DNA from 4 places in the Clostridium cellulovorans 743B genome. Region 1 is predicted to be linked to each of the others. Evidence: a T-box and tRNA genes for the amino acid it is inferred to sense, from the RefSeq annotation. Region 1 holds a T-box; the other regions hold tRNA genes.
What was found. The T-box of region 1 lies ahead of alaS (alanine--tRNA ligase). A T-box ahead of a tRNA ligase gene usually reads a tRNA of that ligase, here a tRNA-Ala.

Region 1 (8,328 bases):
GAGTGTTTTTACTTCCTAGTTTGTATTTCGTTACAATAAACTTGAAGTTAATAAGACCTAAAAATTTTCAAATAAAATTTAATTAATAATATAAATTAGATATTAGTTTTAAAGTTCTATTGCACATAAAGAAAATTCTATTAATGACTCTTCTGTGTAGCTATTATTCCCCATAAGCTTAAATATTACTTCAGAAGTCTTATAGCCCTCTTTATATCGTTTCAAAGAGTTTAATATACGTTTCATATGGTTAGGATTTATATCTAGAAGTAAACTTAACTTATCCAGTGTATAAAATTCTAAAGGGAGTAATTCATAAAGCTTTTCTTGCATTTCTATTCTATAAATTAAATTGATTTTTTCATTTTTATGAGGACCTATTCTCCCACGATGGTGTTCGGGGCATAGATATTTAAAATTAAGAGGAAAGTCTTGTCCACCTTCGCTTTTAAAAATTATATGGTGTTTATCTGCAGGTTTTTTGCAAATTTCACAGTAATACAAATAGTTCCCTCCCATTTCAAGATAGATTTCAATAACCTCTAAATTTATTTCTTTTTTAATATAATTATAGAGTATGGTTTTTTCGTTTTCAATAAGATATTATAGGTAAAAGTCAAAAGCTAAGCTATAAGAGTTATAAAATTGGATATACTATTTTTGTGGAAAGGAGTGAAAGGATATGGGAACTAATATAAAAGGTAAGCATGAAAAAGCTATGGAACTTGCTAGAGATCTTTTAAATCAAAATGTTGGGATGACTGAAATTATTTCACGAACTGGTTTAACTCAAGATGATGTGCAAAAGGAACAAAGAAAAATGAGGAATCAAAAAAAATAATAATGAATTTCAGGCTGCTTTATGATGATTAGAAATCACTTAAGCAGTCATTTTTGTTATATATTTTCATGTAAAATGTGCAATAGAGAAACAGTTATAAAGATATTTATTTCATACAATTGCAAAAGAAAATGTATATTAAAAGTTGGAATTGCTAAGTTTTATATTTTGATAAAATAAGATGTATATCAATAAAAATTATCAAATTATTATATTTTATTTGGATTATTACATGAATCTTTTTAAAAGTATATGTAATATTATAATAATGTTAAGAAATATAGTTGACAACTTTACTCGGATTTGATATTATTGTAACAAATTCATAGTAAAACACTCAACATTAAGAGGTGATAAAATGAAGTTGTCTACTAAAGGACGCTATGGAGTCAAAGCTATGTTTGATTTAGCTGTTCATTATGGTAGTGAACCGATTTCTATAAAGAGTATTTCAGATAGACAAGGTATATCTGAAAATTATTTAGAACAGTTATTTTCTACACTTAGAAAGGCTGAACTTATAAAAAGTATTAGAGGCGCACAAGGCGGTTATATGTTAAATAAATTACCGGCGGAGATAACTGTTGCAGACATTTTCGATGTTCTTGAGGGACCTATAGAAGTGTCTGATTGTATAGATGAAAATTGCTGTTCCAAAATAGGTTCTTGTGGTACTAGAGGGTTGTGGATAAAGATTAAAAACAGCTTTGATGAAGTGACTCAATCAGTAACATTACAAGACATGGTTGATGATTATAATAAGAATAAGATAGAGGAGTGAGGAATATGAAGAAAGATATAATTTATATGGATTATGCAGCTACTACACCAACGAGATCAGAAGTTGTAGAAGCAATGCTTCCTTATTTTACTGAAGGTTTTGGAAATCCTTCCTCTTGGTATTCATTGGGTAGAGAGAGCAAAAGGGCTATTGATGAAGCAAGAGAAAAAGTTGCAAAGGCAATTAATGCAGATGCAAACGAAATATATTTTACTGCTGGTGGTTCAGAAGCGGATAACTGGGCAATTAAAGGAATAGCTTATGCTAATAAGAATAAAGGAAATCATATAATAACTTCAGCTATAGAGCATCATGCAGTGTTATATACTTGTAAGTACTTAGAAAAACAAGGATTTAGAGTTACATATCTCCCTGTAAATAGTGAAGGTATTGTTAATGTAGAGGATTTAAAAAAGGCTATAACTGATGAAACCATTTTAGTAACTATAATGTTTGCTAATAATGAAGTTGGTGCTATACAACCAATTAAGAAAATTGGTGAGATATGTAGAGAAAATAAAATTTATTTCCATACAGATGCGGTTCAAGCAGTAGGACATGTTCCTGTGGATGTAAAGGCTATGAATATAGATATGCTATCTTTAGCAGGACATAAATTTTACGGACCTAAAGGGATAGGAGCACTTTATATAAGGAAAGGTGTAAAAATAGATAACCTGATTCACGGAGGAGCTCAAGAGAGAAATAAAAGAGCTAGTACTGAAAATATACCTGGAATAATTGGTATTGGTGCTGCTGTTGAGCTTGCTGTTCAGGAATTAGAAGCAGAAAATGAGAGAATAATCGTCTTAAGAGATAAACTTCTAAAGGGACTTTTAGAAAAAATTCCTCATACAAAGATAAATGGACCAATTGGAGAGGATAGACTTCCTAATAATATAAATTTAAGTTTTATTGGGATTGAGGGAGAAGCAATGCTTTTATTGTTAGATGCCCAAAAGATTTGTGCATCAACAGGTAGTGCATGTGCTTCAGGTTCATTAGATCCATCGCACGTACTTCTTGCCATGGGACTTGAACATGGGGTAGCTCATGGATCTATAAGACTCACATTAGGAAAAAAATCAACAGAAGAAGATGTCGATTTTGTTATAGAAAAGCTAAGTGAAATAGTAAAAAGATTAAGAGATATGTCTCCTTATTGGGAAGACTATATGAAGAAGGGAGTATTATAGGATTATGGAATATAGCGAAAAGGTAATGGAACATTTTACAAACCCTAGAAATGTTGGAGAAATAGAAAGTGCTGATGGAATAGGCGAAGTTGGAAATCCAAAGTGTGGCGATATAATGAAAATTTATCTTAAGGTTGAAAATGACATAATAGTCGATGTTAAATTTAAAACCTTTGGATGTGGATCTGCAATAGCTTCTTCTAGTATGGCAACAGAACTTATTAAAGGTAAAACTTTAGATGAAGCATGGCAACTATCAAACAAAGCTGTAGCAGAAGCACTTGATGGTCTTCCACCAGTTAAAATGCATTGTTCAGTTTTAGCGGAAGAAGCAATACACAAGGCGATCAATGATTATAGAGTAAAAAATGGATTAGAACCAATTGCTACAGAACATCATTCAGATCATATTCATGAAGAAGTGCATGGTCACTAAAATTTAAAAGTTAGGTAAGTATGCAAAGAGTATAATTTTTTATATCTCTTTGCATTTTTTGTGTGGAAAAAGCACAAAATAGTAAAAGGTGATACTATGTACAGATTAAAAAGTGTTTTAGCTAAAAAAGTAAAAGATTTAGATGGAAAAAAACTTGGTGATGTAGCTGATATATTAGTTGATTTCGAGAAAAAAATTGTTGTTGGTTTTAAGTTGTCAAGATTATCCGTTTCTAAAAAAAAGAAATATATCTTAATTAGTGATGTTATAGCTTTCGGACAAGAAATAATAGCTAGGAATTCGATATGTGGTGAGTATTTGTCATTTAGTGAAATAAAGTACTTAGATATAATCGATGTAGAAGGTTCTATTTTAGGGGTCTTAGAGGATTTAATTATAGAAGAGGAAACAATGGAGATTAAGGGATTAATAGTATCATCAGGGTTCATTAATAGTTTATTATATGGGAAAAAAATATTATCTCCTCACAAGGTGATAATTGGAAATGAATACATACTGTTAACTGAAAGTATGGGATCAACTAAATTTATTTCTAAAGCTCATTTATTAAAGGGAGAAAATCAAAATGATAAACATAAAGGTTAATGATAAGCTTAAGAATAGTTTTAAGCCGATGATAACTATATTTACAATTATATTACTCTTCTACTTTAAGTTTACGAGAGATGTTATATTTGTATTCTTTATGGCTTTTATTCTTTCATATTTTTTGAAACCAATTCATTTGAGTATTTCCCGAAATGGCAAATATAAGCGTTTATGCGCTGGAGTTTTAGTTTTAACTTTTTTTTCAGCAATCATTTTTGTAATAATGTTTCTATTACCGCTAATTGTAAGAGAAAGTAATAATATTGTAGGAACCTTGGCTGTGATGGAAAAATATATACAACAAATAAATTCAAAGATGGAATCGATGAGAGGAAATAAGTTGGTTCAATCTGTAATTATAAATATATCTTCAAATTCCGAGAATTACATAAAAACTCAAGGAGAAAAAATAGTTAACTTACTGATTAAATTAGGGCATAGTTCATTGGAATATTCGATAGTTCCTATAGTAGTATATTATATTTTAGCGGATTCTGAATTGATATTTAAGAGATTAACAATGATGATATCACCTAATTATAGAAAGGTATATAAAGAGATATTTTCTGATATTGATAGGATATTAAGCAAGTACATAATTTGTCAGTTCATTTTATGCTCAATAATAGCAATTCTTACATTTATCGTTTTAGCTATTTTTCATATTAAATATCCTTTCTTATTAGCATTAATTAATGGCTTTTTTAATATAATTCCTTACTTTGGGCCAATAATTGGGGCTATACCAGCAATTCTTGTGGCAGCGCTTCAATCTCATAATAAAGTTATTTATGTAGCTATATTTTTATATTTAATTCAACAAATAGAGGGAGATTTGATCTCGCCTAAAATTACTGGAGAATTTGTGGATTTACATCCCATGGTAGTACTTCTTTTAATTATTATTGGAGGGAAGGTTGGAGGATTTATTGGAATGGTTTTAGCAGTTCCTGCAGGTGTGATTTTGAAGATTTTGTATGAAGACATAAATTATTATTTGTTCTAAAATATTGACATAATTAGTACATTCAAATATAATTTAGTCATCAAGTTATTCAAAATTTTTTAATATGTATTCGTTTAGCGAGATTTTGGATATCTTAATTATTGAAGACTAGAATATTTTTAAGTGTTCTAATTGTGTCGGATATTATAAATAAATTTTTATTTAGTGCAATAAATTTATATAGGGTGACATAGAAAAGGATGAGTAAATCTATCAAATCGTTTAGAGAAAAAGTGGTTGGTGAAAACTTTTCGATAAGAGGATTGAAGCTACCTTAGAGTCGTACATATTAATAAGAGACACTTTGTGTAATTAGGGTGGTACCACGGAAATGCTTTTCGTCCCTTTAGGGATCGGAGGCTTTTTTTGTTTTTAAAAAGACTTTATTATTTATTGCTTTAAGGCTCTAAATTAATGTTATATATGTTTTAAGTGAATATAATTTAATGAATTTAATTATTCATTGTTTATATTAACTTTGTAGTGATAGCACATAATTTAAGATGTAGCTTCCTCTTTGAAACTTATATTTTAGAAGATTATGAAGGAGCTTCAATGGGAAATATACGAATATTCAATGTACTTAAGGAGGAAATGAACAATGGAATTTATGGGATTAAATGAATTAAGGGAAGCGTATTTGAAATTTTTTGAAAGCAAAGAGCATTTAAGATTGCCAAGTTACTCCTTGGTTCCTAAGAATGACAAAAGTTTACTTTTGATAAATGCAGGGATGGCACCTCTTAAACCATATTTTACAGGACTTAGCAAACCAGAACGAAATAGAATAACAACATGCCAAAAATGTGTTAGAACTGGTGATATAGAGAATGTAGGAATAACATCTAGACATGCTACTTTTTTTGAAATGCTTGGTAATTTTTCTTTTGGAGATTATTTTAAAAATGAAGTAATTCCTTGGGCGTGGGAGTTTGTTACTGAAGTATTAAAAATGCCAAAAGACAAATTATTCGTGACTATTTATCTTGAGGATGATGAAGCTTATGAAATTTGGACGACTAAAACCGATGTTGATAAGTCTCATATTTTTAGATTAGGTAAAAAAGATAACTTCTGGGAGCATGGTGCAGGTCCTTGTGGTCCATGTACAGAAATACATTTTAACAGAGGAAATGCAGTGGTTACTACTGCAGAAGAATTTGAAGCTGCTGCTGATGAAGATAAGATAATTGAGTTTTGGAATTTAGTATTTACTCAATTTGATGGTGATGGTGAAGGAAATTATGAAAAACTAAAGAGTACTAATATAGATACTGGAGCAGGACTTGAAAGATTAGCTGCTATCATGCAAGGAAAAGAATCTATTTTTGAAGTAGATACAATGAATAATATTTTAACTGAGGTTACAAAGGTAGCTGGTATTAAATACGGTGATAATGCTAAAAATGATATTTCTATAAGAATAATCACAGACCATGTAAGAAGTGTAACTTTCTTAATTAGTGATGGGGTTATGCCTTCAAATGAAGGAAGAGGTTATGTACTTAGAAGGCTTTTAAGAAGAGCAGCTCGTCACGGAAAACAGTTAGGTATAAAAGAAGCTTTCTTATGTAATATTTGTGATGTTGTAATAAGAGATAGCAAAGAAGCTTACCCTGAACTAGACGAGAAAGCTGATTATATTAAAAAGGTTATACGTCTTGAGGAAGATAGATTTAGAGAAACTATAGATTCTGGCATGGAAATATTAATGAGCTATGTTGAAGAGATGAAACAAGAGAATTCTGATACTTTAGCTGGTGAAAAAGCATTTAAACTCTATGATACTTATGGGTTTCCAATTGAATTAACACAAGAAATTTTAGAAGAGATGAACTACAAAATCGATAAAGATGGCTTTACAAAAGAAATGAATGATCAAAGAGAAAGAGCAAGAAGTGCCAGAGAAACAAGCAACTATATGGGAACAGATATAAAGGTATTGGACACAATTTCTCAAGATATAAAAACCGAATTTGATGGTTATGGTAAGACTAAATTAACTTCTAAGGTTGTAATGATTATTGAAAATGACGAATTTGTCAATACTATTGAAGAGGGCCAAAAGGGGATAATCCTTGCTGAAGTGACACCTTTTTATGCAGAAATGGGTGGACAGATTGGCGATACTGGAGAAATATATAATGAAAATTTCAAAGCAATTGTTATAGATACAAAAAAGAATATATCTGGCAAAATTGCACATTATGTTGAAATAAAAGAAGGAAAATTGACATTAGATGAAGAAATAATATTACAGGTAGATGAGAAGAGAAGGGATGAAATCAGAAAAAATCACACAGCTACACATATGATTAATAAGGCATTAAGCTTAGTTTTAGGTAGTCATGTCCACCAAGCTGGTTCTTTAGTAACAGCAGAAAGATTAAGATTTGATTTTTCACATTTTACTGCAATGACTGAAGAAGAAATTTTTAAAGTTGAAAAGCTTGTAAATGATGAAATTGAGAAGCTTACTGAGGTAAATACAGAAGAGATGAGCCTTGCTGTGGCTAAAGAAAAGGGAGCTGTAGGAATATTTGATGACAAATACTCTGATGTAGTTAGAGTTGTTAATGTAGGTGATTTTAGCTCTGAACTTTGCGGTGGAATACACATCGACAATATAGGGAAAATTGGTTTAGTTAAAATAACGTCTGAAACAGGAATTGCGGCAGGTACAAGAAGAATTGAGGCAGTTGTTGGAGCAAATGCTATTCAATACATGGAAGAGAAGGCTCAGTTGTTAAAAGAAGCCTCAGCACTTCTAAAGACTATGCCTAATGAAATAGTTCAAAGGATACAACTTCTTCTTTCAGATGTTAAAGATAAAGAAAAAGAAATTGAAAAACTAAAGAGTAAACTTGCTAGTGGTGAAGAAGAAAATATTTTAGCTTCTGTAAAAGAAGTAAAAGGAATAAAAGTTGCAGCTTATGCACTTAAAGGTATAGATGCTAATGGTTTAAGAGAGCTTGCTGATAAAGTAAGGGATAAAGTGGGCGACGGATTAGTTGTACTTGGAAGTGTTATGGATGAGAAGGTTTCTTTAGTAGCAATGGCAACGAAAGAAGCAGTAAATAAAGGTATACATTGTGGCAAGATAATTAAAGAAATTTCTGCTATCGTCGGCGGCGGTGGCGGTGGAAGACCAGATATGGCACAAGCTGGAGGTAAGGACCCAGCAAAAGTAGAAAAAGCAATAGGTGAGGTTCTAAATATAGTAGATACATTAGTGAAATAGTATACATTTTTCTAATATTGATTTATAATTATATTAAGAAACTCGGCAAAAAAGTAAAGGGGTGAGCTATATGGCAAACACCAATAATGAATTCACTATTGAATTTGATGCAGTAAAAAATCAAAAGGATTTAACAAAAGCGGTATTAGATGAGGTTTATAAATCTTTAGAAGAAAAGGGCTACAATCCAATCGATCAATTAGTAGGATATCTTATAT
Region 2 (8,328 bases), 2.3 Mb from region 1:
ACTACTATTAATAAGAAAACCCACGAAGAAATTGAAATAATTTTTTATTTTTTTATAAATGCCCAAGTTGGATATAAAACAAAAAGAGTTAATTTAAAATGACTATAATCATCTTAAATCAACTCTCTTATCTTAATCCAAAAAATAAAATGGCTCCGTGGAGAGGGCTCGAACCTCCAACCCTTCGGTTAACAGCCGAATGCTCTGCCATTGAGCTACCACGGAACATTATTTATTCAAAAAGTAAAATGGCTCCGCGAAGAGGGCTCGAACCTCCAACCCTTCGGTTAACAGCCGAATGCTCTGCCATTGAGCTATCGCGGAACATTAAACCCAGCGACAACCTACTTTCCCACAAGACCTCTCCTGCAGTATCATCGGCCCTTAGTAGCTTAACCGTCGTGTTCGGAATGGGAACGGGTGTTACCTACCAGGCATAATCACTGGATACACTTTAAAATTTCTTTTAAAGCTCAGAGTGTTCTCTGAAAATTGCATAGATATTAAAAACTTTGTTTAGGTTAAGCCCTCGATCTATTAGTATGAGTCAGCTGAACATGTTACCATGCTTACACCCCTCACCTATCAACCTTGTGTTCTTCAAGGGATCTTACTAGCTTACGCTATGGGAAATCTAATCTTGAGGTGGGCTTCACGCTTAGATGCTTTCAGCGTTTATCCCTTCCCGACATAGCTACCCAGCCATGCTCCTGGCGGAACAACTGGTACACCAGAGGTCAGTCCATCCCGGTCCTCTCGTACTAAGGACAGCTCCTCTCAAATTTCCTACGCCCGCGACGGATAGGGACCGAACTGTCTCACGACGTTCTGAACCCAGCTCGCGTGCCGCTTTAATGGGCGAACAGCCCAACCCTTGGGACCTTCTCCAGCCCCAGGATGCGACGAGCCGACATCGAGGTGCCAAACCTCCCCGTCGATGTGGACTCTTGGGGGAGATCAGCCTGTTATCCCCGAGGTAGCTTTTATCCGTTGAGCGATGGCCCTCCCACGAGGAACCACCGGATCACTAAGCCCGACTTTCGTCCCTGCTCCACTTGTAGGTGTCGCAGTCAGGCTCCCTTCTGCCTTTGCACTCTTCGAACGATTTCCGACCGTTCTGAGGGAACCTTTGGGCGCCTCCGTTACTTTTTTGGAGGCGACCGCCCCAGTCAAACTGCCCATCTAACAATGTCCGGCACCCAGATTCATGGGTTTCCGTTAGAATCCCAATACTGTCAGGGTGGTATCCCAAGGTTGACTCCATAGAACCTGACGGCCCTACTTCCCAGTCTCCCACCTATCCTGTACAGACAATATCGAAACTCAATGCTAAACTACAGTAAAGCTCTACGGGGTCTTTCCGTCCAATCGCGGGTAGCAAGCATCTTCACTTGCACTACAATTTCGCCGGATTTACAGTTGAGACAGTGCCCAAATCATTACGCCATTCGTGCGGGTCGGAACTTACCCGACAAGGAATTTCGCTACCTTAGGACCGTTATAGTTACGGCCGCCGTTTACTGGGGCTTAAGTTCATGCCTTCGCTTGCGCTAAGCAATCCCCTTAACCTTCCAGCACCGGGCAGGCGTCAGCCCCTATACATCAGCTTTCGCTTTAGCAGAGACCTGTGTTTTTGCTAAACAGTTGCTTGGGCCTATTCTCTGCGGCCTAGCTTGCGCTAGGCACCCCTTCTCCCGAAGTTACGGGGTCAATTTGCCGAGTTCCTTAACTGTAATTCTTCCGCTGGTCTTAGGATTCTCTCCTCACCTACCTGTGTCGGTTTGCGGTACGGGTACTATTTTGCTCTCTAGAGACTTTTCTTGGCAGCGTGGAATCAGGTACTTCGCTACTAAATTTCGCTCCCCATCACACCTCAGAGTATTAGCACGCGGATTTGCCTACGTACACCCCTAAATGCTTAGACCAACATCCAATAGTTGGCACACCCTATCCTCCTGCGTCATCCCATCGATAATAACGCTAATAGTAGTATCGGAATATCAACCGATTGTCCATCACCTACGCCTTTCGGCCTCAGCTTAGGTCCCGACTAACCCTGGGCGGACGAGCCTTCCCCAGGAAACCTTAGGTTTTCGACCATTAAGATTCTCACTTAATTCTCGCTACTTATGCCAACATTCTCACTTCTGTACAGTCCACAACTCCTTCCGGTACTGCTTCTGCCCATACAGAAAGCTCCTCTACCACTCCTTACGGAGTCCATAGCTTCGGTGGTAAGTTTGAGCCCCGGACATCTTCGGCGCAGGATCTCTTGACTAGTGAGCTATTACGCACTCTTTAAATGAGTGGCTGCTTCTAAGCCAACATCCTAGTTGTCTTAGAAATCCCACATCCTTTTCCACTTAACTTACACTTGGGGACCTTAGCTGATGGTCTGGGCTTTTTCCCTTTTGACTACGGACCTTATCATTCGCAGTCTGACTGCCGGGGTAAAAGTATATGGCATTCGGAGTTTGATAGAGTTCGGTAACTGTTGTCAGCCCCTAGCTCATTCAGTGCTCTACCTCCATTACTCATTTTACCCGACGCTAGCCCTAAAGCTATTTCGAGGAGAACCAGCTATCTCCGAGTTCGATTGGAATTTCTCCGCTATCCACAGCTCATCCCATGGTTTTTCAACACCAATGTGGTTCGGTCCTCCACGAGGTTTTACCCTCGCTTCAACCTGGCCATGGATAGGTCACCCGGTTTCGGGTCTACGGCATGCAACTAGTCGCGCTGTTCACACTTGGTTTCCCTTCGGCTACGTACCTTAAGTACTTAACCTTGCTGCATACCGTAACTCGTTGGCTCGTTCTACAAAAAGCACGTCGTCACACTCATATGGTGCTTCGACCGGTTGTAGGCATACGGTTTCAGGTTCTATTTCACTCCCCTTCCGGGGTTCTTTTCACCTTTCCCTCACGGTACTTCTTCACTATCGGTCACTAGGTAGTATTTAGCCTTGGGAGGTGGTCCTCCCTGCTTCCCACAAGGTTTCACGTGTCTCGTGGTACTCTGGATATACTCTCGCTATCATTCGCTTTCTCCTACGGGGCTATTACCCTCTATGGCTTAGCTTTCCAGCTATCTTCGAATAACAAACTCTAGCTTTTATGAGTATTCCGCAACCCCAGAGATAAATCTCTGGTTTGGGCTCTTTCCCTTTCGCTCGCCGCTACTTAGGAAATCGAATTTCTTTCTCTTCCTCTGGGTACTTAGATGTTTCAGTTCCCCAGGTGTGGCTTCATGTAGCTATGTATTCACTACAGGATATACATCGTTTGATGCATAGGTTTCCCCATTCGGAAATCTCCGGATCACTGGCTATTTGCGCCTACCCGAAGCTTATCGCAGCTTATCGCGTCCTTCTTCGCCTCCTAGTGCCAAGGCATTCACCATACGCCCTTTGTAGCTTAACCTAAAAATTGCTATAACCTGCGCATTGCTTCGTCACTTTCGTCTCTGTGGTACTCATTTACATAAGTAAACTCCGCTTCCTCGAGTCTTCAGTTCCTCACACTGCTTGGTTCTATCAAATTAAATTAGTCTTAATTATACAAAGTTTATATAAATAACTTTACTTGGTTTTTAATATCTTATGCAATTTTCAAAGAACAAATGGTGGGCTTAAATGGACTCGAACCATCGACCTCACGCTTATCAGGCGTGCGCTCTAACCAGCTGAGCTATAAGCCCTCAATATGGTGGAGAATAAGGGATTCGAACCCTTGACCCCCTGCGTGCAAGGCAGGTGCTCTCCCAACTGAGCTAATCCCCCGGGACCAAAAGATTAAATCTATTAAGATTAATCTCTGGAAATTGAACAGAAGAAAGACCCAGTGGACACAGTGTCTTACAAGTAAAACTACTGTGTCATTTTCCTTAGAAAGGAGGTGATCCAGCCGCAGGTTCTCCTACGGCTACCTTGTTACGACTTCACCCCAATCATCGACCCCACCTTCGGCCGCTGGCTCCTTACGGTTACCTCACGGACTTCGGGTGTTGCCGACTCTCATGGTGTGACGGGCGGTGTGTACAAGGCCCGGGAACGTATTCACCGCGACATGCTGATTCGCGATTACTAGCAACTCCAACTTCATGTAGGCGAGTTTCAGCCTACAATCCGAACTGGGACGAGTTTTATAGATTTGCTCCACCTCACGGTCTTGCGTCTCGTTGTACTCGCCATTGTAGCACGTGTGTAGCCCTAGACATAAGGGGCATGATGATTTGACGTCATCCCCACCTTCCTCCTGGTTAACCCAGGCAGTCTTGCTAGAGTGCTCAACTAAATGGTAGCAACTAACAATAAGGGTTGCGCTCGTTGCGGGACTTAACCCAACATCTCACGACACGAGCTGACGACAACCATGCACCACCTGTCTTCCTGTCACCTCAAAGAGGTAACTTCCCCAGTTACGGGTAATTCAGGAGATGTCAAGTCTAGGTAAGGTTCTTCGCGTTGCTTCGAATTAAACCACATGCTCCGCTGCTTGTGCGGGCCCCCGTCAATTCCTTTGAGTTTTAATCTTGCGACCGTACTCCCCAGGCGGAATACTTAATGCGTTAGCGGCGGCACAGAGGTCATGACAACCCCTACACCTAGTATTCATCGTTTACGGCGTGGACTACCAGGGTATCTAATCCTGTTTGCTCCCCACGCTTTCATGCCTCAGCGTCAGTTACAGTCCAGAAAGTCGCCTTCGCCACTGATGTTCTTCCTAATCTCTACGCATTTCACCGCTACACTAGGAATTCCACTTTCCTCTCCTGCACTCTAGACTTCCAGTTTGAAATGCAGCACCCAAGTTGAGCTCGGGTATTTCACATCTCACTTAAAAATCCGCCTACACATCCTTTACGCCCAGTAAATCCGGACAACGCTTGCCACCTACGTATTACCGCGGCTGCTGGCACGTAGTTAGCCGTGGCTTGTTCTTTAGGTACCGTCATTATCGTCCCTAATCAAAGAGCTTTACAACCCGAAGGCCTTCATCACTCACGCGGCGTTGCTGCATCAGGGTTTCCCCCATTGTGCAATATTCCCCACTGCTGCCTCCCGTAGGAGTCTGGACCGTGTCTCAGTTCCAATGTGGCCGATCACCCTCTCAGGTCGGCTACGCATCGTCGCCTTGGTGAGCCGTTACCTCACCAACTAGCTAATGCGCCGCGGGCCCATCTTATAGCGGATTGCTCCTTTGATACATCTCTCATGCGAGAATTGCATTTTATGCGGTATTAATCTTCCTTTCGGAAGGCTATCCCCCTCTATAAGGCAGGTTGCCCACGTGTTACTCACCCGTCCGCCGCTAATCCACCCCGAAGGGCTTCATCGCTCGACTTGCATGTGTTAAGCACGCCGCCAGCGTTCGTCCTGAGCCAGGATCAAACTCTCAATTTAAATTGTTGAGTTCTAATCTTGACTTTGGTTTTTATTTTAAAACCTCAGAATTTGTCTGGTCTTGTTCTTCTGTTCAATTTTCAAAGATCAATCATTTCTTCAACTTACTCACTGTCATCCGACAGCTTATTCAGTATATCAACTTCAGAGTTACTTGTCAACAACTTTTTTTAACTTTTGATAACTTTTTTCCTGTCATCTTGTCGTTGTTTTCTCTCTGAATTCTCTGTCGTTCCTTGCGACAAGAGATATTCTATCACCTTATGCGTTCAATTTTTAGAGTTTTTACCTTATGGATTAAAATTACCTCCATCATAGTATAATTTTCTTGATTTTTCACATTTTCTCATATGCCGATACGCTAGAATCAGTTGATTAAGCTTTTTGCCATTTTTTATTACATATAGTCTTCTTATCTTTACTTGTATAAGTTTCACTGTAGATACTCACAGCTAAAATTAGAACTATTCATCAAAATGTTATTCCTTCATATTATACGTCTAACAGAATATTTTCTTAACATAGATAATAACTAGTTTTGAAAATGTCTTAGTGATCATAAGAACGAGTTATTTGATTTTATAAAAATTCAAATAATATCTATAAGATTCCAACAGCTATTCCTATTTGACAACATATCCACTGAAAAGAAAATAGCTGATACATTTATAAAAAACAGATTTTATATTAGAATAAAAAATATCATCAATCTCATTACTCTAATGTTGAAACGTCTTTTCATTCAATAATAAGTTAGGGGACACCAAACATATATGTGTCCCCTAACTTATTATCAAAAACCATGAAAAATTAAAACGCGAAAATATTATATAAGTCCTACTACTATTTCTCCATTAGAGCTATTCTTTCACTACATTACTAATTTTTCAAGTCTTTAGTAATATCAATAGTATTCGTTAAATAAAAAAATCGCCATATCAAATGATACGGCGATTTTTTTATTGATTGGTGGAGAATAAGGGATTCGAACCCTTGACCCCCTGCGTGCAAGGCAGGTGCTCTCCCAACTGAGCTAATCCCCCATGGTGGACCTTTAGGGACTCGAACCCCAGGCCGTCCGGTTATGAGCCGGATGCTCTAACCAACTGAGCTAAAGATCCATTATTTGGCAACAACTTACTTTCCCACAAGACCTCTCCTGCAGTATCATCAGCCCTTGATTGCTTAACCATCGTGTTCGGAATGGAAACGGGTGTTACCAATCAGGCATAATTACCAAATTACTCTTACAACAATATAAATTATAATATGTTCTATTTATGATGTCAACTACTTTCTTTCATTTTTCTCTTCAACTTATATTCATTTTATTTGCAAATCATTTCACCTTTGCTAAATAAACAATGCTAATATAATTTCGTCGATAGATAATCTCTTAAATGCTTTAAATTTATATAAATAATTCGATATATATGTTTCAATAAAGATTCTACATATAGCTTATTCATATTTGAATAAGCATGTAGACTTTTGATGTAGCTTCAATAATGAAACATATATATAGATTATACTAACATGAAATACATTTTTACTCTTATAATAATCGTATCAGCTCACACATGAAATGTACTAAATTTTTATAAGAAGCTAAAAAATATTCTCATTACCTTACATAGCTTTCACTATATCCTTGAACTTATTACCTCTTATTTCAAAATTAGCAAACATATCAAAACTTGCACAAGCAGGAGATAATGTTACAATATCCCCTTCCTCTGCTATCTCTTTCGCCTTGTACGCTGCTTCTTCAAGTGTTTGTACAATATAGATAGGTAAATCTAAAGTTTTCTCTTTTATCACCTTATCAAAAACATCTTTTATCTTTTCTTTCGTTACTCCAAGAAGAATAAGCTTTTTAATCTTTTCATGTCCCTCTTCTGCTAAGTATTCGAAAGGAATATGCTTATCATATCCTCCGGCAATTAAGATAACTTTCCTATCAAATGCTTTTAAACTAGCAACAGCTCTAGTCGGACTTGTTGCTATTGAATCGTTATAGTATTTCACACCATCGATTTCTCTTATAAATTCACTACGGTGCTGAACTCCTGAAAAAGTTGTTGCCACTTTCTTCATTGATTCTATAGATGCATCCTCATTAGTAACTAAAAAAGCTGTCAGCAAGTTCTCAACATTATGCATACCCATTAAGACAAGTTCTTCTTTTTTACAAACCTCTTTATCTCTCAAATAAAGCTTATTCTCCTTAAAATACGCTCCTTGTGGAACTTCTGTTTTACTACTAAAGAAATTAATCCTAGAGTTAGCCTTATCTTTCATGTTATAAGTTATATCATTTTCTATATTTAATACTAATAAATCATTTTCTCTTTGAAATTTAAAAATGTTTTCTTTTGCTTCAATATATTCATTCATAGATTTGTGCATATCTAAATGATTTGGAGATAAGTTAGTTACTGCTGAAACTTCTATAGGCAACTGTATAGTCATAAGTTGGAAACTTGACAGTTCTAACACAACTTTATCTGTATTTTTTATTTCTTCAATCTTGGTGAATAGCGGAGTACCTATATTTCCTCCTACCCAAGTATTATATCCTTCTGTTTTCAATATCTCATATACAAGGGTTGTTGTTGTTGTCTTCCCATCACTACCTGTAATAGCAAATATCTTTCCTGGACAGTATCTAATAAACTCCTCCATTTCAGAAGTTATATAAGCCCCTTGTTCCTTGCATTTTAATAATGCAGGACTATCAATCCTCATTGATGGTGTTTTGAATACAACCTCAAAACCATCTAGATACGATAAGTAGTCTTCTCCAAGAACTAATTTTGCTCCTTCACTTTCTAATTCTATCGATGTATTTCCTAACTCTTCTTTATTCTTCTTATCAAAAGCTGTTACCTTAGCCCCTAATTTTATCAAGAATTTGATTAATG
Region 3 (8,328 bases), 2.2 Mb from region 1:
AAGGGCGTATGGTGAATGCCTTGGCACTAGGAGGCGAAGAAGGACGCGATAAGCTGCGATAAGCTTCGGGTAGGCGCAAATAGCCAGTGATCCGGAGATTTCCGAATGGGGAAACCTATGCATCAAACGATGTATATCCTGTAGTGAATACATAGCTACATGAAGCCACACCTGGGGAACTGAAACATCTAAGTACCCAGAGGAAGAGAAAGAAATTCGATTTCCTAAGTAGCGGCGAGCGAAAGGGAAAGAGCCCAAACCAGAGATTTATCTCTGGGGTTGTGGAATACTCATAAAAGCTAGAGTTTGTTATTCGAAGATAGCTGGAAAGCTAAGCCATAGAGGGTAATAGCCCCGTAGGAGAAAGCGAATGATAGCGAGAGTATATCCAGAGTACCACGAGACACGTGAAACCTTGTGGGAAGCAGGGAGGACCACCTCCCAAGGCTAAATACTACCTAGTGACCGATAGTGAAGAAGTACCGTGAGGGAAAGGTGAAAAGAACCCCGGAAGGGGAGTGAAATAGAACCTGAAACCGTATGCCTACAACCGGTCGAAGCACCATATGAGTGTGACGACGTGCTTTTTGTAGAACGAGCCAACGAGTTACGGTATGCAGCAAGGTTAAGTACTTAAGGTACGTAGCCGAAGGGAAACCAAGTGTGAACAGCGCGACTAGTTGCATGCCGTAGACCCGAAACCGGGTGACCTATCCATGGCCAGGTTGAAGCGAGGGTAAAACCTCGTGGAGGACCGAACCACATTGGTGTTGAAAAACCATGGGATGAGCTGTGGATAGCGGAGAAATTCCAATCGAACTCGGAGATAGCTGGTTCTCCTCGAAATAGCTTTAGGGCTAGCGTCGGGTAAAATGAGTAATGGAGGTAGAGCACTGAATGAGCTAGGGGCTGACAACAGTTACCGAACTCTATCAAACTCCGAATGCCATATACTTTTACCCCGGCAGTCAGACTGCGAATGATAAGGTCCGTAGTCAAAAGGGAAAAAGCCCAGACCATCAGCTAAGGTCCCCAAGTGTAAGTTAAGTGGAAAAGGATGTGGGATTTCTAAGACAACTAGGATGTTGGCTTAGAAGCAGCCACTCATTTAAAGAGTGCGTAATAGCTCACTAGTCAAGAGATCCTGCGCCGAAGATGTCCGGGGCTCAAACTTACCACCGAAGCTATGGACTCCGTAAGGAGTGGTAGAGGAGCTTTCTGTATGGGCAGAAGCAGTACCGGAAGGAGCTGTGGACTGTACAGAAGTGAGAATGTTGGCATAAGTAGCGAGAATTAAGTGAGAATCTTAATGGTCGAAAACCTAAGGTTTCCTGGGGAAGGCTCGTCCGCCCAGGGTTAGTCGGGACCTAAGCTGAGGCCGAAAGGCGTAGGTGATGGACAATCGGTTGATATTCCGATACTACTATTAGCGTTATTATCGATGGGATGACGCAGGAGGATAGGGTGTGCCAACTATTGGATGTTGGTCTAAGCATTTAGGGGTGTACGTAGGCAAATCCGCGTGCTAATACTCTGAGGTGTGATGGGGAGCGAAATTTAGTAGCGAAGTACCTGATTCCACGCTGCCAAGAAAAGTCTCTAGAGAGCAAAATAGTACCCGTACCGCAAACCGACACAGGTAGGTGAGGAGAGAATCCTAAGACCAGCGGAAGAATTACAGTTAAGGAACTCGGCAAATTGACCCCGTAACTTCGGGAGAAGGGGTGCCTAGCGCAAGCTAGGCCGCAGAGAATAGGCCCAAGCAACTGTTTAGCAAAAACACAGGTCTCTGCTAAAGCGAAAGCTGATGTATAGGGGCTGACGCCTGCCCGGTGCTGGAAGGTTAAGGGGATTGCTTAGCGCAAGCGAAGGCATGAACTTAAGCCCCAGTAAACGGCGGCCGTAACTATAACGGTCCTAAGGTAGCGAAATTCCTTGTCGGGTAAGTTCCGACCCGCACGAATGGCGTAATGATTTGGGCACTGTCTCAACTGTAAATCCGGCGAAATTGTAGTGCAAGTGAAGATGCTTGCTACCCGCGATTGGACGGAAAGACCCCGTAGAGCTTTACTGTAGTTTAGCATTGAGTTTCGATATTGTCTGTACAGGATAGGTGGGAGACTGGGAAGTAGGGCCGTCAGGTTCTATGGAGTCAACCTTGGGATACCACCCTGACAGTATTGGGATTCTAACGGAAACCCATGAATCTGGGTGCCGGACATTGTTAGATGGGCAGTTTGACTGGGGCGGTCGCCTCCAAAAAAGTAACGGAGGCGCCCAAAGGTTCCCTCAGAACGGTCGGAAATCGTTCGAAGAGTGCAAAGGCAGAAGGGAGCCTGACTGCGACACCTACAAGTGGAGCAGGGACGAAAGTCGGGCTTAGTGATCCGGTGGTTCCTCGTGGGAGGGCCATCGCTCAACGGATAAAAGCTACCTCGGGGATAACAGGCTGATCTCCCCCAAGAGTCCACATCGACGGGGAGGTTTGGCACCTCGATGTCGGCTCGTCGCATCCTGGGGCTGGAGAAGGTCCCAAGGGTTGGGCTGTTCGCCCATTAAAGCGGCACGCGAGCTGGGTTCAGAACGTCGTGAGACAGTTCGGTCCCTATCCGTCGCGGGCGTAGGAAATTTGAGAGGAGCTGTCCTTAGTACGAGAGGACCGGGATGGACTGACCTCTGGTGTACCAGTTGTTCCGCCAGGAGCATGGCTGGGTAGCTATGTCGGGAAGGGATAAACGCTGAAAGCATCTAAGCGTGAAGCCCACCTCAAGATTAGATTTCCCATAGCGTAAGCTAGTAAGATCCCTTGAAGAACACAAGGTTGATAGGTGAGGGGTGTAAGCATGGTAACATGTTCAGCTGACTCATACTAATAGATCGAGGGCTTAACCTAAACAAAGTTTTTAATATCTATGCAATTTTCAGAGAACACTCTGAGCTTTAAAAGAAATTTTAAAGTGTATCCAGTGATTATGCCTGGTAGGTAACACCCGTTCCCATTCCGAACACGACGGTTAAGCTACTAAGGGCCGATGATACTGCAGGAGAGGTCTTGTGGGAAAGTAGGTTGTCGCTGGGTATTGGATCTTTAGCTCAGTTGGTTAGAGCATCCGGCTCATAACCGGACGGCCTGGGGTTCGAGTCCCTAAAGGTCCACCATGGGGGATTAGCTCAGTTGGGAGAGCACCTGCCTTGCACGCAGGGGGTCAAGGGTTCGAATCCCTTATTCTCCACCAAAAACCGTGATTCATTATCACGGTTTTTTTATTTTTTGATTTATAAAATAAATTCAATATTTTTATGAGATATAAAATTAATAATAAACAAGTTTTAATAAAGAAAAGTAAAGGTATTATTTTAATTAAGAAACTAAACATTATATTATTTTAACTAAATATGTGCTAATATCATTTTATAATAACTAATTTAATGATATAGGTGTAAACTTAAAATTTTAAAATTAAGGTCAAATAATATTAAAAATAAAATAAATTAAGCTTATTTAAAGTTATTAGATACGGTGATAATAAAATGGGTATTAAAAGAGTAAGACAATTTGTTATTCAACTTACAGATACAATGAGAGAAGAAGACTATATATATGTTAATAAATATCTTACATCTAAAGAGACTATTATTTTTAGAAAGCTTTCTAAAAATGATCAAAAGCATTGTGTAAGGGTTGCAAAAGGATTAGAGAATATAATTATTGAAAAGTGTGGAGATAATTATAATAAGGCGGAAATAATAAAATATATAAGACTTGGCTTATTACATGATATAGGAAAATCATTTAAAAAAGTAAATGTAATTAATAAGTCAGTTTTAGTTATGTTAAATAGTCTGACAAAAGGAAAATTAATAAAATTTGTTAATATTAAGAGTATAGATTGTTATTATAATCATGGTGAAAAAGGCTATGAAATGTTAAAGGATCAATGTGACGATAAAGAATTTTTGCAAGTAATAAGATACCATCATAACAGGAATTATAACAATGTTGCAGTAAAACTTTTAAGAGATATTGATGATAAAAACTAAATATAAAGTTACAATAATAGGTTTTAAGAAAGTTACTAAACACTACTTCAGGTAATTTTATTAGTTGAACATTATTATCTGAAATGTTATTAATGGTAATTGAGAGATAATTAAATAAATATAAATAATATTAAGGAGAATAAGATGTCACCAGATGAGAGAAGAAAATTTATTCTTAATAAGTTAATAGATGATAAAGAAGTTTTGAAAGGACAGGTATTAGCAGAGTTTCTTAAGGTTACTAGACAAATAATTGTTAAAGACATAGCTATTTTAAAAGCAGAAGGACATAATATAATTTCAACTCCAAAAGGTTATATGATACAACAAGAGAATAAAGATTTGAAAAAGGTAATAGCTGTTTTTCATGATGAAAAAGATATTGAAACAGAACTAAGCATCATTGTAAAATATGGTGGTATAATCGAGGATATTAGAGTTGAACATGCTGTTTATGGTGAAATAACAGCTATGCTTATGATAAAAACTATTTATGAAGTACAAAGTTTTATACAAAAATTGAAAGATTCAAAGCCTCTTTCAGCGTTGACTGGAGGCGTGCATTTGCATTTAATTCGATATAAAGATGAAGAAATGCTTCAAAATATCCTTAGAGAATTAAAAGAAAAAAATCTATTATTAGAATAAACATCAGTAAATATATGAAGCATCACTTTTAATGAGGTTGTAAATAGTGTAAAATAAACATACATATAAAGTGAAAATTTTTATGGAAAAAGAGAAAAATAGAATGTATTAGAGCATAACTTACTAAACTTAAGTAAGTAATAATAAAATATATACAAATTAAGAAAGTAGGAGGAAATAATAATTGGCTTATAAAAACGGTGTTTTAAAAAAGTTCATAGTACCTATAGTTGTTGTATTTTTTCTTTTAGTAGGGTTCTTTAATAGTATAGTAAATCTAATAGTAAATATACAATGGTATGAAGAGGTTAAATATTTAGCTATATATTTTACAAAGTTAAAATCATTAGCTATTGTAACCATCCCATTATTCTTTGTGTTTTTCATACTCATATTTTTGTATTATAAAAGTATAAGAAAAAGTTTCAATAAATCTAGGAGTGCTGTAGATACAGGTAGCAATAAAAGAAATAAGTTAGTTTTTCTAGTGGATGCAGTTATATCATTCTTTTTATCAATATCTATAGGAAATGGTTTTTGGTATGAGATATTGCAGTTTGTGAATTCTACTAATTTTAATGATACTGATCCTATTTTTAATAAAGATATAAGCTTTTACATATTTAAATTACCTTTATTAAAAGGAATATATCAAGTATTATTAACGACTTTAATTTTACTTATAATAGCAACAGTAATATTTTATATAGCTGTAACTGCCTATGATAGACTTAATAAAACAGTTAATAACAATGTTATAAATTTAAATAAGAGTAATATTAAGATTATTTCCATGGAAATCGCTCAGTTTGCAGGTAAGCAATTAGCTTCTTTAGCAGCTTTAGTACTTCTAGTTACTTCTTATGGATATGTTCTAAAAGGATATGAAATTGTATATAGTTCTGCAGGTGTTGTTTATGGAGCTAGCTATACTGATGTAACTATAACATTAAACTTTTTTAGGGCAATAGCTATTGTATCATTTGTTGCAGCAATTGTTGTGTTTATGAGTATATTAAGAAAGAAGATAAAACCAATAGCAGTATCAGTAATTGCTATATTTGTGTTAACAGCAATACAACCATTAGTTTCTACTGCTACAGAAAGTATTATAGTTAAATCAAATCAGAGAAACTTAGAAAAGAAATATATTGGATATAACATAGATTATACTAGGAAAGCTTTTGATATTAATGATATTAAGTATGAAGAATATGATGTAAATAGAAATTTAACCGCTGAGGATATTAATAATAATAGAGGTATAATTGATAATATTAAAATCAATTCATATAAACCAGCTTTAGAATTCTATAATCAAGTTCAAAGTATGAAATATTATTATGACTACAATGATATAGATATAGACAGATATACAGTGGATGGGAAGTTTACTCAGGTATTTTTAGGTACTAGAGAATTGAATCCAGCATCATTGACTCAAGGTACAAATACATGGGAAGGAAAGCACCTTTTATATACACATGGTTATGGTGTTGCCATGAGTAAAGTTAACTCTATTACTGAATCAGGAAAACCAAATTTTATAATAAAAGATATTCCAATGGAGAATAAGTCTGGGATAAAAATAGAAAACCCTAGAATATACTTTGGAGAAGCTGATAGCAACTATGTAATAGTAAACACTAAGAGTGGAGAAGTTGATTATCCAGAAGGTGGAGAAAATAAATTAAATAAGTATGATGGTAATGGTGGAATAAAACTAAGTTTTGCTAAGAAGTTACTTTATGCAGCTTATTTTGGAAGTGAGAAAATCTTATTAAGTAATGAAATAACTGCTGATAGTAAGATTATGTTTAATAGGACTATAACAGATAGAATAAACAAAATAGCACCATTTCTAACTTACGATAGGGATCCATATATGGTTATTAGTGAAGGAAAGCTATATTGGATAATTGACGGGTACACTACTAGCAATAGATATCCAATGTCTCAACCATATAACAATATAAATTATATAAGAAATTCTGTAAAGGTAGTAATAGATGCTTATAATGGAGATACAAATTTCTATATCTCAGATGAAAAAGATCCTTTAATTCAAACATATAAAAAGATATATCCAACATTATTTAAGGATTTAAATACGTTATCAAAGGATATAATAAGTCATTTTAAATACCCAGAAGACATTTTTGATTTACAATCTGAGGTTTTAGGAAAGTATCATGTTACAGATCCAGATGTATTCTTTGATGGTAGTGATTTATGGCAAGTGTCAAAGGATGATACAGATGTATCTAATAATGCAAATGAAGCGAAAAATACTGATTACCAAACATTAAAGTTACCAAAGTCTAATAAATCTGAGATGGTAGTTATTAATTACTTCAATATAAGAAATAAGAATAATATGTCATCTATGTTAGTAGGAAGAATGGATGGAGAAAACTATGGAGATCTGGTTGCTTATAGATTCCCAAGTAACGAAAGTATATATAGTCCAGCTTTATTCCAAAAGCAATTTAAACAGGATGCTGTAATCTCTAAGGAACTTTCGCTTCTTAATACGCAAGGATCAAATGTAAATTATGGTGATACTGTAATAGTACCGATGGAAAACTCACTCTTATATATAATGCCTTTATATATAAGAGCCACTGGAGAAAATAGTATACCAGAAGTAAAGAAAATAGTATTATCCAATGGTGAAAAAACTGTAATGGGTGATAACATGGAAGTAGCATTGGGATTATTATTTGGAGATATAAAAAATACTGAAAAAACAGATGGTACAGAAGGTAAGAATGATAGTAATACAGGCAATTTAACCCTAGCTAAACAAGCAAAAGATATATATAACAAGATGATAGAAGCTCAAAAGAGTGGAGATTGGTCTGCTTATGGTAACTATCAAAAACAACTAGGGGAGATAATAGAACAGATAAATAAATAATGGTTCCTATAGGGAGGAATAGCTTTAATGGATTATGATGTTCTGATTTTAGGTGGTGGCATCTTTGGGTGTGCCATCGCCTATGAATTATCGAAATATAGTTTAAATATAGCAGTAATAGAAAAAGAATATGATATAGCTACAGATATTGAAATAATCAATTCTACTATAGTGTTTGATGGAACTATAGCAAAAAATGATATTATGTCTACTTTAGAACAAAGAGGGAATGTATTGATAAAAGAACTTGCTGAAAAGTTTAATTTATCATATCAGCCCAAGGATATGTTATACTTAGCTTATTGTGATAAAGAAGCTCAAAAGTTGCAAAAAACTTATGAAGATGCTGTTGATAGAGGCATTGAAAATATCGAGCTCATAAACAGTAAAAAGGTAGCAGAGGTAGAACCTAACCTTAAAAAGGAAGTAATAAATGGTATTTTATCTAGAAATACAGGAATAATTGAGCCATATGATTTAGCTCTTGCATTAGCAGAAGTTGCTTTTGATAATGGAGTTAATTTTAGATTTAATGAGAAAGTATTAAGTATAGAAACAATAGCGAAGGGTTCAATAATTACAACTACTAAAAATAAATTTAAGTGCAAGATGGTTATAAATACAATTCCCCAAAAGAATTATGATATAGAAGATAATCTGATTGATGAGGAATATAAAGCTGTAAGACGAAAAATAAATTATTTTCTAATGGAAAATGA
Region 4 (8,328 bases), 1.2 Mb from region 1:
TTGTGTTCTTCAAGGGATCTTACTAGCTTACGCTATGGGAAATCTAATCTTGAGGTGGGCTTCACGCTTAGATGCTTTCAGCGTTTATCCCTTCCCGACATAGCTACCCAGCCATGCTCCTGGCGGAACAACTGGTACACCAGAGGTCAGTCCATCCCGGTCCTCTCGTACTAAGGACAGCTCCTCTCAAATTTCCTACGCCCGCGACGGATAGGGACCGAACTGTCTCACGACGTTCTGAACCCAGCTCGCGTGCCGCTTTAATGGGCGAACAGCCCAACCCTTGGGACCTTCTCCAGCCCCAGGATGCGACGAGCCGACATCGAGGTGCCAAACCTCCCCGTCGATGTGGACTCTTGGGGGAGATCAGCCTGTTATCCCCGAGGTAGCTTTTATCCGTTGAGCGATGGCCCTCCCACGAGGAACCACCGGATCACTAAGCCCGACTTTCGTCCCTGCTCCACTTGTAGGTGTCGCAGTCAGGCTCCCTTCTGCCTTTGCACTCTTCGAACGATTTCCGACCGTTCTGAGGGAACCTTTGGGCGCCTCCGTTACTTTTTTGGAGGCGACCGCCCCAGTCAAACTGCCCATCTAACAATGTCCGGCACCCAGATTCATGGGTTTCCGTTAGAATCCCAATACTGTCAGGGTGGTATCCCAAGGTTGACTCCATAGAACCTGACGGCCCTATTTCCCAGTCTCCCACCTATCCTGTACAGACAATATCGAAACTCAATGCTAAACTACAGTAAAGCTCTACGGGGTCTTTCCGTCCAATCGCGGGTAGCAAGCATCTTCACTTGCACTACAATTTCGCCGGATTTACAGTTGAGACAGTGCCCAAATCATTACGCCATTCGTGCGGGTCGGAACTTACCCGACAAGGAATTTCGCTACCTTAGGACCGTTATAGTTACGGCCGCCGTTTACTGGGGCTTAAGTTCATGCCTTCGCTTGCGCTAAGCAATCCCCTTAACCTTCCAGCACCGGGCAGGCGTCAGCCCCTATACATCAGCTTTCGCTTTAGCAGAGACCTGTGTTTTTGCTAAACAGTTGCTTGGGCCTATTCTCTGCGGCCTAGCTTGCGCTAGGCACCCCTTCTCCCGAAGTTACGGGGTCAATTTGCCGAGTTCCTTAACTGTAATTCTTCCGCTGGTCTTAGGATTCTCTCCTCACCTACCTGTGTCGGTTTGCGGTACGGGTACTATTTTGCTCTCTAGAGACTTTTCTTGGCAGCGTGGAATCAGGTACTTCGCTACTAAATTTCGCTCCCCATCACACCTCAGAGTATTAGCACGCGGATTTGCCTACGTACACCCCTAAATGCTTAGACCAACATCCAATAGTTGGCACACCCTATCCTCCTGCGTCATCCCATCGATAATAACGCTAATAGTAGTATCGGAATATCAACCGATTGTCCATCACCTACGCCTTTCGGCCTCAGCTTAGGTCCCGACTAACCCTGGGCGGACGAGCCTTCCCCAGGAAACCTTAGGTTTTCGACCATTAAGATTCTCACTTAATTCTCGCTACTTATGCCAACATTCTCACTTCTGTACAGTCCACAACTCCTTCCGGTACTGCTTCTGCCCATACAGAAAGCTCCTCTACCACTCCTTACGGAGTCCATAGCTTCGGTGGTAAGTTTGAGCCCCGGACATCTTCGGCGCAGGATCTCTTGACTAGTGAGCTATTACGCACTCTTTAAATGAGTGGCTGCTTCTAAGCCAACATCCTAGTTGTCTTAGAAATCCCACATCCTTTTCCACTTAACTTACACTTGGGGACCTTAGCTGATGGTCTGGGCTTTTTCCCTTTTGACTACGGACCTTATCATTCGCAGTCTGACTGCCGGGGTAAAAGTATATGGCATTCGGAGTTTGATAGAGTTCGGTAACTGTTGTCAGCCCCTAGCTCATTCAGTGCTCTACCTCCATTACTCATTTTACCCGACGCTAGCCCTAAAGCTATTTCGAGGAGAACCAGCTATCTCCGAGTTCGATTGGAATTTCTCCGCTATCCACAGCTCATCCCATGGTTTTTCAACACCAATGTGGTTCGGTCCTCCACGAGGTTTTACCCTCGCTTCAACCTGGCCATGGATAGGTCACCCGGTTTCGGGTCTACGGCATGCAACTAGTCGCGCTGTTCACACTTGGTTTCCCTTCGGCTACGTACCTTAAGTACTTAACCTTGCTGCATACCGTAACTCGTTGGCTCGTTCTACAAAAAGCACGTCGTCACACTCATATGGTGCTTCGACCGGTTGTAGGCATACGGTTTCAGGTTCTATTTCACTCCCCTTCCGGGGTTCTTTTCACCTTTCCCTCACGGTACTTCTTCACTATCGGTCACTAGGTAGTATTTAGCCTTGGGAGGTGGTCCTCCCTGCTTCCCACAAGGTTTCACGTGTCTCGTGGTACTCTGGATATACTCTCGCTATCATTCGCTTTTTCCTACGGGGCTATTACCCTCTATGGCTTAGCTTTCCAGCTATCTTCGAATAACAAACTCTAGCTTTTATGAGTATTCCGCAACCCCAGAGATAAATCTCTGGTTTGGGCTCTTTCCCTTTCGCTCGCCGCTACTTAGGAAATCGAATTTCTTTCTCTTCCTCTGGGTACTTAGATGTTTCAGTTCCCCAGGTGTGGCTTCATGTAGCTATGTATTCACTACAGGATATACATCGTTTGATGCATAGGTTTCCCCATTCGGAAATCTCCGGATCACTGGCTATTTGCGCCTACCCGAAGCTTATCGCAGCTTATCGCGTCCTTCTTCGCCTCCTAGTGCCAAGGCATTCACCATACGCCCTTTGTAGCTTAACCTAAAAATTGCTATAACCTGCGCATTGCTTCGTCACTTTCGCCTCTGCGGTGCTCATTTACATAAGTAAACTCCGCTTCCTCGAGTCTTCAGTTCCTTGCACTGCTTGGTTCTATCAATTTTTTAATTTGGTCTAATTAACACATTATCGGTTAATCTTATCAAATTAAATTAGTCTTAATTATACAAAGTTTATATAAATAACTTTACTTGGTTTTTAATATCTTATGCAATTTTCAAAGAACAAATGGTGGGCTTAAATGGACTCGAACCATCGACCTCACGCTTATCAGGCGTGCGCTCTAACCAGCTGAGCTATAAGCCCTCAATATGGTGGAGAATAAGGGATTCGAACCCTTGACCCCCTGCGTGCAAGGCAGGTGCTCTCCCAACTGAGCTAATCCCCCGGGACCAAAAGATTAAATCTATTAAGATTAATCTCTGGAAATTGAACAGAAGAAAGACCCAGTGGACACAGTGTCTTACAAGTAAAACTACTGTGTCATTTTCCTTAGAAAGGAGGTGATCCAGCCGCAGGTTCTCCTACGGCTACCTTGTTACGACTTCACCCCAATCATCGACCCCACCTTCGGCCGCTGGCTCCTTACGGTTACCTCACGGACTTCGGGTGTTGCCGACTCTCATGGTGTGACGGGCGGTGTGTACAAGGCCCGGGAACGTATTCACCGCGACATGCTGATTCGCGATTACTAGCAACTCCAACTTCATGTAGGCGAGCTTCAGCCTACAATCCGAACTGGGACGAGTTTTATAGATTTGCTCCACCTCACGGTCTTGCGTCTCGTTGTACTCGCCATTGTAGCACGTGTGTAGCCCTAGACATAAGGGGCATGATGATTTGACGTCATCCCCACCTTCCTCCTGGTTAACCCAGGCAGTCTTGCTAGAGTGCTCAACTAAATGGTAGCAACTAACAATAAGGGTTGCGCTCGTTGCGGGACTTAACCCAACATCTCACGACACGAGCTGACGACAACCATGCACCACCTGTCTTCCTGTCACCTCAAAGAGGTAACTTCCCCAGTTACGGGTAATTCAGGAGATGTCAAGTCTAGGTAAGGTTCTTCGCGTTGCTTCGAATTAAACCACATGCTCCGCTGCTTGTGCGGGCCCCCGTCAATTCCTTTGAGTTTTAATCTTGCGACCGTACTCCCCAGGCGGAATACTTAATGCGTTAGCGGCGGCACAGAGGTCATGACAACCCCTACACCTAGTATTCATCGTTTACGGCGTGGACTACCAGGGTATCTAATCCTGTTTGCTCCCCACGCTTTCATGCCTCAGCGTCAGTTACAGTCCAGAAAGTCGCCTTCGCCACTGATGTTCTTCCTAATCTCTACGCATTTCACCGCTACACTAGGAATTCCACTTTCCTCTCCTGCACTCTAGACTTCCAGTTTGAAATGCAGCACCCAAGTTGAGCTCGGGTATTTCACATCTCACTTAAAAATCCGCCTACACATCCTTTACGCCCAGTAAATCCGGACAACGCTTGCCACCTACGTATTACCGCGGCTGCTGGCACGTAGTTAGCCGTGGCTTGTTCTTTAGGTACCGTCATTATCGTCCCTAATCAAAGAGCTTTACAACCCGAAGGCCTTCATCACTCACGCGGCGTTGCTGCATCAGGGTTTCCCCCATTGTGCAATATTCCCCACTGCTGCCTCCCGTAGGAGTCTGGACCGTGTCTCAGTTCCAATGTGGCCGATCACCCTCTCAGGTCGGCTACGCATCGTCGCCTTGGTGAGCCGTTACCTCACCAACTAGCTAATGCGCCGCGGGCCCATCTTATAGCGGATTGCTCCTTTGATACATCTCTCATGCGAGAATTGCATTTTATGCGGTATTAATCTTCCTTTCGGAAGGCTATCCCCCTCTATAAGGCAGGTTGCCCACGTGTTACTCACCCGTCCGCCGCTAATCCACCCCGAAGGGCTTCATCGCTCGACTTGCATGTGTTAAGCACGCCGCCAGCGTTCGTCCTGAGCCAGGATCAAACTCTCAATTTAAATTGTTTGAGTTCTAATCTTGACTTTGGTTTTTATTTTAAAACCTCAGAATTTGTCTGGTCTTGTTCTTCTGTTCAATTTTCAAAGATCAATCATTTTTTCAACTTACTTACTGTCATCCGACAGCTTATTCAGTATATCAACTTCAGAATTACTTGTCAACAACTTTTTTGATATTTTTTAAACAATTTATATTAATAACTGTTATTAGTTGACTTGTTTTTCCTATCTCTGAAGGACAAAAACTATTTTATCACATTTTGTATAACAATCACATCCATATATTATCATTAATTAAATTTATATGTCGAATTCTATGTTTTCCTCTAATTTTCTACGTTTTTTCATTATTGACACACTAGATACAGTTTATTGCGCCTAGCAAAATTTTTACTCAATATTGAAACTAAATAACATTTATATAATCCCTATATATAACTAATTTTATTCATTAAATTCCCCACTAAGAATTTATTTTTATATAAATATATATGTCTCAACAGAACTCACCATAATGTATATTGATTTTTCAATATGTCTATAAATTCTTTATGTAATTTTAATCTTAAATAAATTTTGTAGTGGTAGTGTAAGCCCTAATAGATAGTTGCTACTATAAATAATATAGTAGCAACTCAAATTTAAAAATGATATTTACTCTACAGATTGAAGTTTGTCTAAAATAACTTTTTCGATTATCTTAATTTTTTCTTCTGATTCATTAGCAGTAACAGCTTTTGAATATATATATAACTTAATCTTAGGTTCTGTTCCTGAAGGTCTTACTGCATACCATGAACCATCTTCTAAAATAAACTTAAGAACATTCGATGTTGGAATTCCTGTTTTGTTTTTCTCTCCAGTCGTAAGATCAAATATAGTATCAAATTTATGATCAACAAATTGCTTAACCTTTATTCCATTAATTTCTTTTGGATATTCTACCCTATATACTTCCATCATCCTATTTATTCTTTTACTTCCCTCTATTCCTTCAAGAACAAGAGAAATTTGCTTTTCCCTATAATAGCCAAATTCTTTATATAATCCCTCTAGTACATCTATCAAAGATTTCCCTTGTTTTTTATAATATGCTGCAGCTTCGCAAAGCATCATAGATGATATAACACCATCCTTATCCTTAACAAAGTCACCGGTAACATAACCTATACTTTCTTCATAACCAAAAATAAATTTATGTTTTTTATCTTTCTCAAGTTCATTAGCTTTTCCACAAATATTCTTGAAGCCAGTTAAAGATTCATAGCTCTTTACAGAATATTTTTCTGCTATTACAACCCCTAAATTTCCGGTTACAATTGACTTAACTATGAAACTATCTGTTGGAAGCATACCTAACTCTTGTCTCGCTTCTAATATATAATTTACTAATATAGCTCCTGTTTGGTTTCCATTGAAGGCTATATACCGTCCTTCTTGATTTCTTACCATTATTGCAAGTCTATCACAATCAGGATCTGTGGCTATTAAAAGCTCAGCTCCTAATTTTTCTCCTAGTTTTTCCGCATATTCAAAAGCTCTAGGATCCTCTGGGTTCGGAAATGGCGCCGTAGTAAAATTAGGATCTGGCAATTCTTGTTCTTTAACTACTGATATGTTGTTAAAGCCTCTCTCTTTTAAAACTCTCCTAACCAATATATTTCCAGTACCATTTAGAGGGGTATACACAACATTTATCTTCTTATCTATATCCTCTCTTAAAGCAAGACCTTTTACTTTTTCAATATATAAATCATCTATCTCTTTTCCAATGGTAGTTAAAAGACCTGCTTTTATAGCATCGTCCTCCGCCATCATTTTTATCTCCTCAAAATTTTCTATTTTAAGGATTTTTTCTGTTATGGAATCTGCACACTCTTGACCAATTTGAGCTGCATCTTCCCAATAAACCTTATATCCATTATATTCTTTTGGATTATGACTTGCTGTAACTACAATTCCAGAAATAGTTTTTAAATGCCTAACAGTAAAAGATAAAACTGGAGTAGGTCTTAAACTTTCAAATAGAAAAACCTTAATACCATTACCAGCCAAAACTAAAGCAGCTTTTTTTGCAAATTCCTTTGAAAAATACCTACAATCATATGCAATAGCAACTCCTCTTTTCATATACTCCGATCCATATTCACATATATAGTCTGCAAGACCTTGAGTTGCCCTTGAAACTATGTACAAATTCATTCTATTAGTACCAGCCCCTAGTTTTCCCCTAAGCCCTGCTGTGCCAAATTCTAAATCTCTATAAAATCTATCCTCTATTTCTTTCTCATCATTTTCAATAGAAAGTAACTCGTTTCTAATTTCCTCATCAAAAAAAGTATTTGTCACCCATTTTTTATATGTATTCTTATATTCCATGTAAAACGCTCCTTTTAATTATATTATAACTATTTTTTCTTCATATTATCGCTAATATACATTATATCTTCTATATTAATCCTTAAGTCATGCTGCTTAATTTCTCAATTTCAATATATATTCATCAGTGATTTTTCTAGATTTAATACATATATCATTTATAAAATAAATATAACTTTTTAATCAGAGCTTATATATTTGAAAAAGCTATCTCAAATTGACTTTTGAAATAGCTTTTAGTTATACATTTTTTAGTTTATATTTTTAAAAAAACAGTTGATATATCCCCAAGCAAAGGATAATTACTGAAGATATAAGAGCGGCATACTTACCAAAAACCTTTGATAAATATCCCTCACCAAAATAATATCCTATTATCAGAGTTATTATACTTAAGAAAAAAGTTATAATAGTCGTTAAAATAATATTTAATCCCGTTATACTAGCTCCAAGCCCTAATCCAATATTATTTATTGCTAATGCTATAGCTAGTGTCATAGCTTCCTTCACATCTATATATCCTGATTTATCCTTATCAGCTATATAGGGATCATCTAACAGTTCCTTGTAATTTGTATTTCCTTTATTGTCATGTTTCTTTTTTACTTCATTACCTTTGTCTTTAAAATAAAACTCACCTATAAACCATATACCGATACCTATTAAAATCAGCGCTCCAATAGTCTTGGATATATTAATTGACATAAAGTTACTTAATGCTATTCCAACACTCATGGATAAAAAAGTACCCATGGCAGAAATCAAAGCTATGATAACGTTACTCAACAAGCCAATTCTAATCTTTTTTATTCCATAAGCCACACCTACTGCAAAACAATCTAGGCTAGCAGATATAGCTAATAGAAGAGAAGATACTACTTGCACTTGTACTCCTCCTATGCAGGGTTTCAATAATAGTATATTCTCTTGTAAAACTTGTGGTTACTGTGTCGTATCATAGAAATAGAGCAGCGGACAGAAACCTACTGCCATAGTTCCTATCCACTGCTCTAAACAAATATTTGCCTTAAATTCCTTTTGCTTTAAGAGAAAGGGGCATCTTCCCTTAAAAGCATAGAAGACCTAGGTT

Region 2: it encodes a tRNA-Ala, which carries the amino acid that the T-box ahead of alaS (alanine--tRNA ligase) is inferred to sense. The anticodon was not compared.
Region 3: it encodes a tRNA-Ala, which carries the amino acid that the T-box ahead of alaS (alanine--tRNA ligase) is inferred to sense. The anticodon was not compared.
Region 4: it encodes a tRNA-Ala, which carries the amino acid that the T-box ahead of alaS (alanine--tRNA ligase) is inferred to sense. The anticodon was not compared.

What each region holds. Positions count from the first base shown of each region.
Region 1 is NC_014393.1:2,207,114-2,215,441, forward strand. It holds gene CLOCEL_RS09150 (HNH endonuclease) at 109-504, opposite strand; gene CLOCEL_RS23095 (hypothetical protein) at 683-841, shown strand; gene CLOCEL_RS09155 (RrF2 family transcriptional regulator) at 1,200-1,622, shown strand; gene nifS (cysteine desulfurase NifS) at 1,628-2,818, shown strand; gene nifU (Fe-S cluster assembly scaffold protein NifU) at 2,823-3,254, shown strand; gene CLOCEL_RS09170 (PRC-barrel domain-containing protein) at 3,351-3,860, shown strand; gene CLOCEL_RS09175 (AI-2E family transporter) at 3,841-4,869, shown strand; T-box leader at 5,052-5,218, shown strand; gene alaS (alanine--tRNA ligase) at 5,471-8,110, shown strand; gene CLOCEL_RS09185 (IreB family regulatory phosphoprotein) at 8,181-8,328, shown strand, end outside.
Region 2 is NC_014393.1:4,547,085-4,555,412, forward strand. It holds tRNA gene CLOCEL_RS18825 (tRNA-Asn) at 151-225, opposite strand; tRNA gene CLOCEL_RS18830 (tRNA-Asn) at 250-324, opposite strand; rRNA gene rrf (5S ribosomal RNA) at 332-448, opposite strand; rRNA gene CLOCEL_RS18840 (23S ribosomal RNA) at 518-3,422, opposite strand; tRNA gene CLOCEL_RS18845 (tRNA-Ile) at 3,623-3,699, opposite strand; tRNA gene CLOCEL_RS18850 (tRNA-Ala) at 3,706-3,781, opposite strand; rRNA gene CLOCEL_RS18855 (16S ribosomal RNA) at 3,890-5,404, opposite strand; tRNA gene CLOCEL_RS18860 (tRNA-Ala) at 6,372-6,447, opposite strand; tRNA gene CLOCEL_RS18865 (tRNA-Ile) at 6,449-6,525, opposite strand; rRNA gene rrf (5S ribosomal RNA) at 6,529-6,645, opposite strand; gene murD (UDP-N-acetylmuramoyl-L-alanine--D-glutamate ligase) at 7,034-8,328, opposite strand, start outside.
Region 3 is NC_014393.1:11,643-19,970, forward strand. It holds rRNA gene CLOCEL_RS00050 (23S ribosomal RNA) at 1-2,893, shown strand, start outside; rRNA gene rrf (5S ribosomal RNA) at 2,963-3,079, shown strand; tRNA gene CLOCEL_RS00060 (tRNA-Ile) at 3,083-3,159, shown strand; tRNA gene CLOCEL_RS00065 (tRNA-Ala) at 3,161-3,236, shown strand; gene CLOCEL_RS00070 (HD domain-containing protein) at 3,532-4,041, shown strand; gene CLOCEL_RS00075 (transcription repressor NadR) at 4,186-4,689, shown strand; gene CLOCEL_RS00080 (UPF0182 family protein) at 4,874-7,609, shown strand; gene CLOCEL_RS00085 (NAD(P)/FAD-dependent oxidoreductase) at 7,637-8,328, shown strand, end outside.
Region 4 is NC_014393.1:3,433,808-3,442,135, forward strand. It holds rRNA gene CLOCEL_RS14060 (23S ribosomal RNA) at 1-2,831, opposite strand, end outside; tRNA gene CLOCEL_RS14065 (tRNA-Ile) at 3,078-3,154, opposite strand; tRNA gene CLOCEL_RS14070 (tRNA-Ala) at 3,161-3,236, opposite strand; rRNA gene CLOCEL_RS14075 (16S ribosomal RNA) at 3,345-4,859, opposite strand; gene CLOCEL_RS14080 (phospho-sugar mutase) at 5,514-7,238, opposite strand; gene ytaF (sporulation membrane protein YtaF) at 7,503-8,123, opposite strand.